3 regions of the Xanthomonas sp. AC360 genome follow, and region 1 is predicted to be linked to each of the others. Evidence: predicted binding sites of a transcription regulator. Region 1 holds the regulator's gene; each other region holds the start of a gene.
What was found. Region 1 encodes FliA, which starts transcription of late flagellar genes. Its sites were predicted from a motif close to TAAAGTTTNNCNNNCNNNGGCCGATAA; they were not measured.

Region 1 (3,186 bases):
CGACAGCGCCGAAAGCCTGCTCGCGCTGCTGGATCGCCTGCGCGACTACAAGCTGGTGCTGATCGACACCGCCGGCATGGGCCAGCGCGACCGCGCCCTGGCCGCCCAGCTGAACTGGCTGCGCGCCGCCCAGCAGGTCACCTCGCTGCTGGTGCTGCCCGCCAACTCTCATTTTGCCGACCTCGACGAGGTCGTGCGCCGCTTCGCCCACGCCAAACCCCAAGGCGTGGTGCTGACCAAACTCGACGAGACCGGCCGCTTCGGCAGCGCCTTGTCGGTGGTGGTCGACCACCAACTGCCCATCACCTGGGTGACTGACGGACAGCGGGTCCCAGACGACCTGCACCGCGCCAATGCCGCCAGTCTCGTTCTTCGTCTTGAAGATTTACGGCGCGCTGCCGATAAGCCCTGTACTCCGGAGCACAACCATGCAGTCGCGTGAATACGCAAAGCTGACCAACGCCTTCCCCCTGACGGCGACCCGTCCCGAGCCCTTGGGCCCGGTGCGCACGATTGCCGTGACCGGTGGCAAGGGCGGCGTGGGCAAAACCAACATCTCCGCCAACCTGGCCGTGGCGCTTGCCGACATGGGCAAACGCACCCTGCTGCTGGACGCCGACCTTGGCCTGGCCAACCTGGATGTGGTCTTGGGACTCTCGCCCAAGTTCACCCTGGCCGACCTGATCGCCGGCCGCTGCACGCTCGATGAAGTGATCATCGAAGGCCCGGGCGGCGTGTTGGTGGTGCCGGCCGCCTCCGGTCGCCGCCACATGGCGGAACTGGCTCCGGCCCAGCACATCGGCCTGGTCAATGTGTTCTCCGAACTGGAACGCGACCTGGACGTGATGGTCATCGACACCGCCGCCGGCATCACCGACAGCGTGCTGACCTTCTGCCAGGCCGCCCAGGACACCGTGGTGGTGGTCTGCGACGAGCCGGCCTCGATCACCGACGCCTACGCGCTGATCAAGGTGCTCTCGCGCGAACGCGGCGTGGACCGCCTGCAGATCATCGCCAACATGGTGCGCGACCCCAACGAAGGCCGCCTGCTGTACGACAAGCTCTCGCGCGTCTGCGAAAAGTTCCTTGGCGATGTGTCGCTGAACTATCTCGGCCACGTGCCGCAGGACGACTGGTTGCGCCTGTCGGTGCAGCGTCAGCAACCCGTCATCAAGGCGTATCCCGCCAGTCCGTCGGCGCAGGCCATTGCCGAAATCGCACGCCGTACCTCGCGCTGGCAGGCTCCCACCGTGCCGCGCGGCAACGTCGAGTTCTTTGTCGAACGCATCATCCAACGGGGAGTGGCCGCATGAGCACTGCTACCGCAACCACGGCCACCGCGCAGTACCGCGCCGTGCAGCGCAATAACGCCAACGACGTGGTGACCCAGCACGCCGATCTGGTCCGCCGCATCGCCCACCATCTGGCGGCGCGTCTGCCGGCCAGCGTGGAAGTGGACGACCTGATCCAGGCCGGCATGATCGGCCTGATCGAAGCCTCGCGCAGTTACGACTCCGACCAGGGCGCCTCGTTCGAAACCTACGCCTCGATCCGTATCCGCGGCTCGATGATCGACGAAATTCGCCGTGGCGACTGGGTGCCGCGTTCGGTACACCGCCGTGCCCGCGACGCCGCCGCCGCAGTGCGCAAGATCGAGCAGAACACCGGCCGCGCCGCCGCCGCCACCGAAGTGGCCGCCGCGATGGAAATGCCGCTGCCCGATTACCTGCGCCTGATGGAAGACGCCGCACGCGGCCAGGTGCTGAGCCTGGAATCGCGCATCGAAGATCACGGCGAGCTGGACACCACCGCCAAGGGTGGCCCCAACCCGCAGCAGATGATGGAGCGTGGCGAATTCGGCCGCGAGCTGGGCAAGGCCATCGGCCAGTTGCCCGAGCGCGAGCAGCTGGTGCTGTCGCTGTACTACGAACAGGAATTGAACCTGAAGGAAATCGGCGCTGTGCTCGGTGTCAGCGAGTCGCGCGTCTGCCAGATCCATGGCCAGGCCGTGGTGCGTTTGCGCGGCCGCCTCAAAGTCTTCGAACTGGCCGACGCCGGTGTCGAAATTGACGACTAATTTTTCGCGTATTTTTTCGTGTTAGGAGCTTGATGTGAATAAGAACATGCGGATCCTGATCGTGGACGACTTCTCGACGATGCGACGTATCGTCAAGAATCTGTTGGCAGATCTCGGCTTCACCAATACCGCAGAGGCCGAAGACGGCAACAGCGCGCTGGCTGCATTGCGCTCGGGCCCGTTCGATTTTGTGGTGACGGACTGGAACATGCCCGGCATGACCGGCATCGACCTGCTGCGCAACATCCGCGCCGACGCTAAGCTCAAGCACCTGCCGGTGATGATGGTGACCGCCGAAGCCAAGCGCGAGCAGATCATCGAAGCGGCGCAGTGCGGCGTCAATGGCTACATCATCAAGCCGTTCACCGCGCAGACGCTGGAAGAAAAGCTGGGCAAGGTATTCGAACGTCTGGCGGCGACCGCCTGATGAACGCCACCGTGGAGACCAATGCCGAACGCGCTGCGTTGATCGAGCGTCTGCAAGGTGCGCTTGATGCACTGGAAAGCGGTGACGAAGCTGCCTGGAAGCGCGAGGTCGATCACCTCGCCGCCCTGCGCACGCGTCCGATGATGCAGGGCCTGAGCCGGCTCGCACGCGAACTTGGGCAGGCGCTGGGCGAGCTGCCCACCGTGCCCGAAGAAGCCGGCGAACTGGACGATGCCTGCTCGCGCCTGGACCACGTGGTGGAAATGACCGAAAAGGCCAGCCATCGCACCCTGGATCTGGTCGAAGAATGCCGCGAGCTGGCCAACAAGCTGCGCGACGGCGGTCTGAATCAGGACCAGGGCGCGCTGATGGACCAGATGCGCCACAACCTCACCGAGCTGTCGCTGGCGCAGAGCTATCAGGACCTCAGCGGGCAGATCATTCGCCGCGTGGCCGGGATCGTGCGCCGCGTGCATGAAGGCTTCGGCGCGCTGGGCCTGCCGCCCAAGAGCACCGAGCCGAAGAAAGACGACGGCGGTCTTGCCGGTCCTGCGGTCAAGGGCCTGGACCGTCACGCGGTGTCGCAAGACGACGCCGACGATTTGCTGTCCGGATTGGGGTTGTAACCATGAGTGCTGTTCCAGACGATATTGCTGCCGATTTCATCGTCGAGGCCCAGGAA
Region 2 (3,186 bases), 3.8 Mb from region 1:
CGTCAACCACGACCTGTGGGATTACGACATCGGCCCGCAGCCGAACCTGGTCGATTGGCCGGTCGCCGGCGGCGGCACCCGTCCTGCGGTGATCCAGGCTACCAAGTCCGGCCAGGTGTTCGTGCTGGATCGTGCCACCGGCGCGCCGTTGATGCCGGTCAAACAGATGGCCGTGCCGCAAGGCACCGACCATGGCGACTGGACCGCTGCCACCCAGCCGATCTCGCCGGGCATGCCCAACACCGTGGGCGCGCCCAGCCGCGAGGTCGAGACCATCATCGAATCCGATGCCTGGGGCATGACCCCGTTCGATCAGCTGGCCTGCCGTATCCAGTTCAAGCAGCTGCGCTACGAAGGCATGTTCACCCCGCCGACGCTGCAAGGCTCACTGGCGTTCACCGGCAACCACGGCGGCATCAACTGGGGCGGCGTCTCGGTCGATCTGCAGCGCGGCATCATGGTGATGAACAGCAATCGCCTGCCCTACACCTTGCAGGTCTATACCCGCGAGAAAATGAACGAACTCGGCGTCGTGTCGGTGTTCGACGGCAAGAGCAAGACCCCCGGCTACATGGCGCAGAAGGGCCTGGCCTATGGCGCGCGCAAGGAGCCGTGGATGTCGCCGCTCAACACCCCGTGCGTCGCCCCGCCGTGGGGCTACATCTCCGGTGTGGATCTGCGCACGCAGCAGGTGCTGTGGCGCCGTCCGCTGGGTACCGGCTACGACCAGGGTCCGATGGGCATCCCGTCCAAGACCAAGTTCGAGATCGGCACGCCCAACAACAGCGGCTCACTGGCCACCGCCGGTGGCGTGACCTTCATCGGCGCAACCCTGGACGACTTCATGCGCGGCTTCGACACCCGCACCGGCAAGCAGGTCTGGGAGACGCGCGTGCCGGCCGGCCCGCAGGCTGCCCCGTTGAGCTACACCATCGACGGCAAGCAGTACATCGTGGCAGCCGTGGGTGGGCACGACCGCATGGAAACCAAGTCCGGCGACAGCGTCATCGCCTGGGCCTTGCCGGACGCTGCACCAGCGGCGCCGGCGAAGTAATCGCCAGCCCTTTTGGGCAGTGACACAACAGACCGGCCGTCGCGAGACGGCCGGTTTTTTTATGGGCGCGGCCTGTCGATTGGGCGAATCGTCGTTGTCCGGATGCGGCGGAGCATGTGGTGTGCGGTCGGAATCCGTGGTTCCGGCAGCACGCCTGAATTGCACTGGGTTGCGTCCGCTCATGACAGGTGTGCCGGAACTGCGGTTTGACCGACGGGCCATCGGCGTCGCACCGAGCCGTGTCGGATGGAGGTCTTTCCGAAGTTCTTCGGGTCGCTGCTTTTCAAGTTCTCCTGCTGCGATTTCCCGACACCCGGTGCACTGCCATGGCGGTGGTTTGTGCCCGCTCTGATTTCAGAGCAAACCCGACACCGACACCGGCACCGGCACCGGCAACAGTGCAACGCGCGCTAGTAGCCGCTGCCAGATCAGGGGAAGCGAACCGCCCATCTGCATTCCATCGGAGCGTGGAATTGCCCGACCTCACGACAGCCCAATTTCACGCGGAATTTACAACCAGGAACACCGATTCCGGGCAGCCGAGAGCTGCTCAAAACATACGCACCGCAATTGAAAACGCTTCCAAATCAACCACATCAGCTTTTTGTGGGTTCGGCAGCACGCATTCCGACAAACGGTCCTTTCACACCATCATGATTCGGGCTCGGCCGCCGATACCCCATTGCAGCCCACTCCTGCCGCACACCGTTCCCCCTTTCCCAGAACACTAGTCGGACTCAGCCTATGTTGCCTTCACACGATGCCGCACCCGTTTCCCGCCCACCCGCGGACGCAAACGTTGCGCGTACCACCTGGACTGCATGGATGCCCGCTGCCGCAAACCTCGGGCTGCTGGCCTTGCTGACGCTCTATGCCGCAACGCTGGTGCCCGGCGGCGTCGGTAGCGCGTTCGCGAAGCTGTTCCCGGCCCTGCTGGTGCTCGGCGCGGCCAGCGTCGGCCTGTGGTGGTGGGCGCGTCGTCGCAGCAGTGCGCAGCTGCAGCAGGCAGTGAGTGCCGTCGCTGCGCTGGGCGAAGGCCGCTTTCAGCGCCTGGACGCGCGTACCGCCTCCGGTGAACTGGCACCGCTGCTGCGCACGTTGCAGGCGACCCAGGACAAGCTGGCCATCCGCATCGACGTGATGGAACAAGGCCTTCGCCATGGGCAGTTCGTGATCAAGGCACTCGACGATCTGGACACCATGATCCGCATCGCCGACGACGACGGCCAGGTGCTGTTCGCCAACCGCAAGCTGCTCGCGATGCTCAAGCTGATCGAGCCGGATGTGCAGAGCTTCCGCCCCAGCTTCCATGCCGAAGGATTCGTCGGCGGCAGCATCGGCGACATCTACCCGGACAGCCAGGCCGCCATCGACCGCATGCGCGCGTTGAATGCGTCCAAGGCCGTGCGCGCGCCGTTCTTCGGGCGCCAGATCGACTTTGTATACAGCCCGATCATCGCCGCCGACGGCACCAAGCTGGGCACCATCGCGCAGTGGATGGACGTCACCGCGCAGGTCAACGCCGAGCAGGCGCTGATCCAGATCATCGACGCGGCATCGGCCGGCGATTTCAGTCGCCGCATGCAGGTCGACGGCATGGATGGCGTGCTGCTGTCGCTGGCGCAAGGCATCAACCGCATCTACGACTCGGTGGAAACCCACCTGGCCGCGTTGGCACGCGTCATCAGCGCGATGGCCGAAGGCGACCTCACCCAGCGCGTGGACGGCGATGCGCACGGCATCTTTGCGCGTCTGCGCGACGACACCAACCAGACCGTCGCCCGTCTGACCGAAATCATCGGCGGCATCCAGACTGCATCGGACACCATCCGCCAGGCTGCGGTGGAAATCGCCGCTGGCAATACCGATCTGTCCGAACGCACCGAGCAGCAGGCGGCGAATCTGGAAGAAACCGCAAGCTCCATGGAAGAACTCACCTCGACCGTGAAGCAGAATGCCGACAGCGCGCTGCAGGCCAACCGCCTGGTGGTGGGCACCGGTGAAGTGGCGCAAAGCGGCGGCCAGGTGATGGATGATGTGGTCGCCACCATGAGCCAGATCAGTACCGCCTCGCGCAAGATCGGCGAGATCATCGGCGTCATCGACGGCATCGCGTTTCAGACCAATATCCT
Region 3 (3,186 bases), 1.6 Mb from region 1:
TGCGCGCGCCATCGAACGTCGGCGCCTGCGCCATCACTGCGGTCGAGACCGCCATTGCCAAAAGTCCCACGGCGAGTCGCTTCATTGCATACCCCAGATATCAGACAGCCCTGGAGTGTAGCCACCCGCGCGTGCAAGCGGCAGCATGTCGCGGGATTGCCGCCTGCGATGGCCGCGCTGCGCCGGACCAGCTGTCGGCACGCCTGCACGCGGTAGGGCGAGAGCGAGGCGCGCGCTTAAAACAGGTCCACGCTGCCGGTCTGTTGCATGGTCTGCAGCAATTGCCCGCTGGCGATCAGCTCGGCGTACACCACGGCGCGATTGCGGCCGTGCTGCTTGGCCCAGTACAGCGCCTTGTCCGCTTCGTCCAGCTGCTGGCTGATCAGGCGCCCATGCGTCAGTTCCACGATGCCGGTGCTGAGCGTGACCTGCCCGACCTGCGGGAACACATGCTCGGCAACGGCAAGCCGAAACCGCTCGAACAGGCTGATCGCAACATCGCGCTCCACGCCACGCAGCACGATCACGAATTCTTCGCCGCCGAAGCGGAACAGCAGATCGTCCTGACGGAACGCGCGCTGCATCAATTGCGCGACCAGCAACAGCACTTCGTCGCCATACAGATGACCGAACGTGTCGTTGACACGCTTGAAATGATCGATATCCACGATGCCCAGCCAGACGCTTTCGTTTGCCGGCGTCTCTGCCCCGCCTGCGAACAGCCGCAGGATCACATCGTCGAAGGTCTTGCGATTGCGCAGGCCGGTCAAGGCGTCGCGCTGCGCATCGTCGAGCAGGCTGCGGTAATTCTGGAAGAAGCGTGCAAAGCCCTGCAGCATCGCCTGTTCGGCGGCACCGGGCGGGCGTGCACCGCCCACCCGCAGGCAGGTGCGGATACCGCGCGCTTCCATCATCGGATAGACCAATAGCGCCTGGCCATTCTGGTGCAGGTGCACCACATCGCCGGGGCCATGCACGTCGACCAGCTGGGCGCGCATCTGCGCATCCTTGAGCTCAGCCACCGTTAACGACAAGCGGCCGTCGTCGTGCAGGCGGGTTTCGGCCATGGTGCGGCCATCCGGGGCGATGCGCAGCAGCGACAGCTCTTCGGCGGTGCAGAGCTCGCGCATGGTGCGCAACAGGCTCAGATCGAGCAGATCGGCATCGCGGATGGCGGTCATGTCCACCATCCGTTCCAGCAACGGCGTGGCGCTCATTGGCGGCTCGGCCGGTACGCAGACGCAGACGCAGGCCCGCCTTGCCGGACACGGCGGGCTGGCGGACAACTGGAGTGGCAATGCGCAGGCTTCACGACAACGACCGGCAATCAGGATGCCGGTTCATCGGCGCCCCAGCCGCAAACTTGAGGTCGGCGGCCGCCAAGGCTCAGCGCGCGGCCAGCCGCCGCTGGGCAGCAGACACGCCCGCCCGCGACACCGCTAGGCACGGCTGCCCTGGAATGCTCAGGGCAGCGCGGATTCCAGCGCGTCTTCGCCCAGCGCGTGCCGCTGCATCAGCCGGCGGCTGCCGGCATTCAGGCCCTTGACCTGCACGTCCAGGTCGTGATGCCGCAGCCGCTGCACCACCTTTTCCAACGCCGCCACGGCGGTGATGTCCCAGAAATGCGCGCGACTCACGTCGATCACCACGCCGCGGCCAGGCACCTCGCGCGCGTCGAAGGCGTCGATGAACACATCGGCCGAGGCGAAGAACACCTGCCCGCGCACGCTGTAGGTGCGCACGCCATCTGCGCCATCGCTATGCGCGATCTGCAGCAGCCCGGCCACCTTGAAGGTAAAGAACACCCCACTCAGCACCACGCCCACCGCCACGCCGGCAGCCAGATTGTGGGTGGCCAGGGTCACCGCCACGGTGGCCAACATCACCACGCTGGAGGTGCGTGGGTGGGTGACCACGGTGCGCAGCGAACGCCAGTCGAAGGTCTCGGCCGACACCATCACCATGATCGCCACCAATGCCACCACCGGCACCTGCGATACCCACGGCTTGAGCAACACCATCAGGATCAGCAGAAACACGCCGGCAAACAACGTCGATAGCCGGCCACGGCCGCCGTACTTCACGTTGCCAACGGTCTGGCCGATCATGCCGCAGCCGGCAATGCCGCCGAACAGGCTGGCGGCGGTGTTGGCGATGCCCAGCCCGGTGCACTCGCGGTTCTTGTTGCTGGGGGTATCGGTTAGTTCGTCGACCACCCGCGCGGTCATCATCGATTCGAGCAGACCCACCATGGCGATGGCCAACGCCGGCAACGCGATGATGCGCAGGGTTTCCAGCGTCATCGGCACGGCCGGCCATTGCAGGAACGGCAGCGCATTGGGCAGCTTGCCCAGATCGGCCACGGTCTTCAGCGGCAGGTGCAGGGCGCTGCCGGCGATGGTCAGCAGCAGGATGCACAACAGCGGCGAGGGAATCGCCGACAGGCCGGGCACGCGCAAGCGCGGCAGCCCGTAGATGATCGCCAGGCCCACACCGAGCATCACCCAGCTGGTGAGGTTGGCACCAAGCAGATGCGGCAGCTGTGCGGCGAAGATCAGCACCGCCAGCGCATTGACAAACCCGGTGCGGACCGAGCTGCTGACAAAACGCATCAGCACGCCCAAGCGCAGCAGCCCGAACAGGATTTGCACCGCGCCGGCCAGCAGCCCGGCCGCCAACAGATACGGCAGCCCGTGCGCCGCCACCAGCGGTGCGGCCACCAGCGCCACCGATCCGGCCGCGGCAGAAATCATCGCCGGGCGGCCACCGCAAAATGCAATCACGATGCCGATAACGAAGGACGCGAACAGGCCGACTTGCGGGTCGACGCCCGCCACGAAGGCGAACGCAATCACTTCGGGAATCAGGGCAAATGTTGCTACCGCACCGGCCATCAGTTCGCGCGCAGGTGAAGCGCGCCATTGCGCCAGTTCGGCACGCAGGAAAGACATTGGGGGACACTCCGGGGACAAAAAGGACAGCCTGCGGACAGCGCGCAGCGACGATAGTGTGCGGGAAAGCGACCGCGCCCGCAGCCCACCTGTGATCTGTGCGCCAATGCGCTTTTCTGTGGCTGCGATCACGCCGCGCGACGCGGACGCAGACCAAGATGCCCCCCTCACCGCGCTCGGGTGTCGAGTTCGGTTATCTAGGGAGATCACCATGTCCATTTTCAGGACCGCAAGT

Region 2: a site for FliA is predicted at 1,706-1,732, ahead of ACZZ0O_RS00030 (methyl-accepting chemotaxis protein). Genes of this name have one in related genera too.
Region 3: a site for FliA is predicted at 1,341-1,367, ahead of ACZZ0O_RS09390 (GGDEF domain-containing protein). Genes of this name have one in related genera too.

What each region holds. Positions count from the first base shown of each region.
Region 1 covers NZ_OZ409846.1:3,799,352-3,802,537, reverse strand. Annotated here, with positions in the region: gene flhF (flagellar biosynthesis protein FlhF) at 1-442, shown strand, start outside; gene ACZZ0O_RS16270 (MinD/ParA family protein) at 429-1,313, shown strand; gene ACZZ0O_RS16265 (RNA polymerase sigma factor FliA) at 1,310-2,077, shown strand; gene cheY (chemotaxis response regulator CheY) at 2,112-2,504, shown strand; gene ACZZ0O_RS16255 (protein phosphatase CheZ) at 2,504-3,130, shown strand; gene ACZZ0O_RS16250 (chemotaxis protein CheA) at 3,133-3,186, shown strand, end outside.
Region 2 covers NZ_OZ409846.1:7,402-10,587, forward strand. Annotated here, with positions in the region: gene ACZZ0O_RS00025 (membrane-bound PQQ-dependent dehydrogenase, glucose/quinate/shikimate family) at 1-1,054, shown strand, start outside; gene ACZZ0O_RS00030 (methyl-accepting chemotaxis protein) at 1,799-3,186, shown strand, end outside.
Region 3 covers NZ_OZ409846.1:2,188,079-2,191,264, reverse strand. Annotated here, with positions in the region: gene ACZZ0O_RS09395 (M28 family metallopeptidase) at 1-85, opposite strand, end outside; gene ACZZ0O_RS09390 (GGDEF domain-containing protein) at 237-1,217, opposite strand; gene ACZZ0O_RS09385 (SulP family inorganic anion transporter) at 1,464-2,951, opposite strand; gene ACZZ0O_RS09380 (cellulase family glycosylhydrolase) at 3,163-3,186, shown strand, end outside.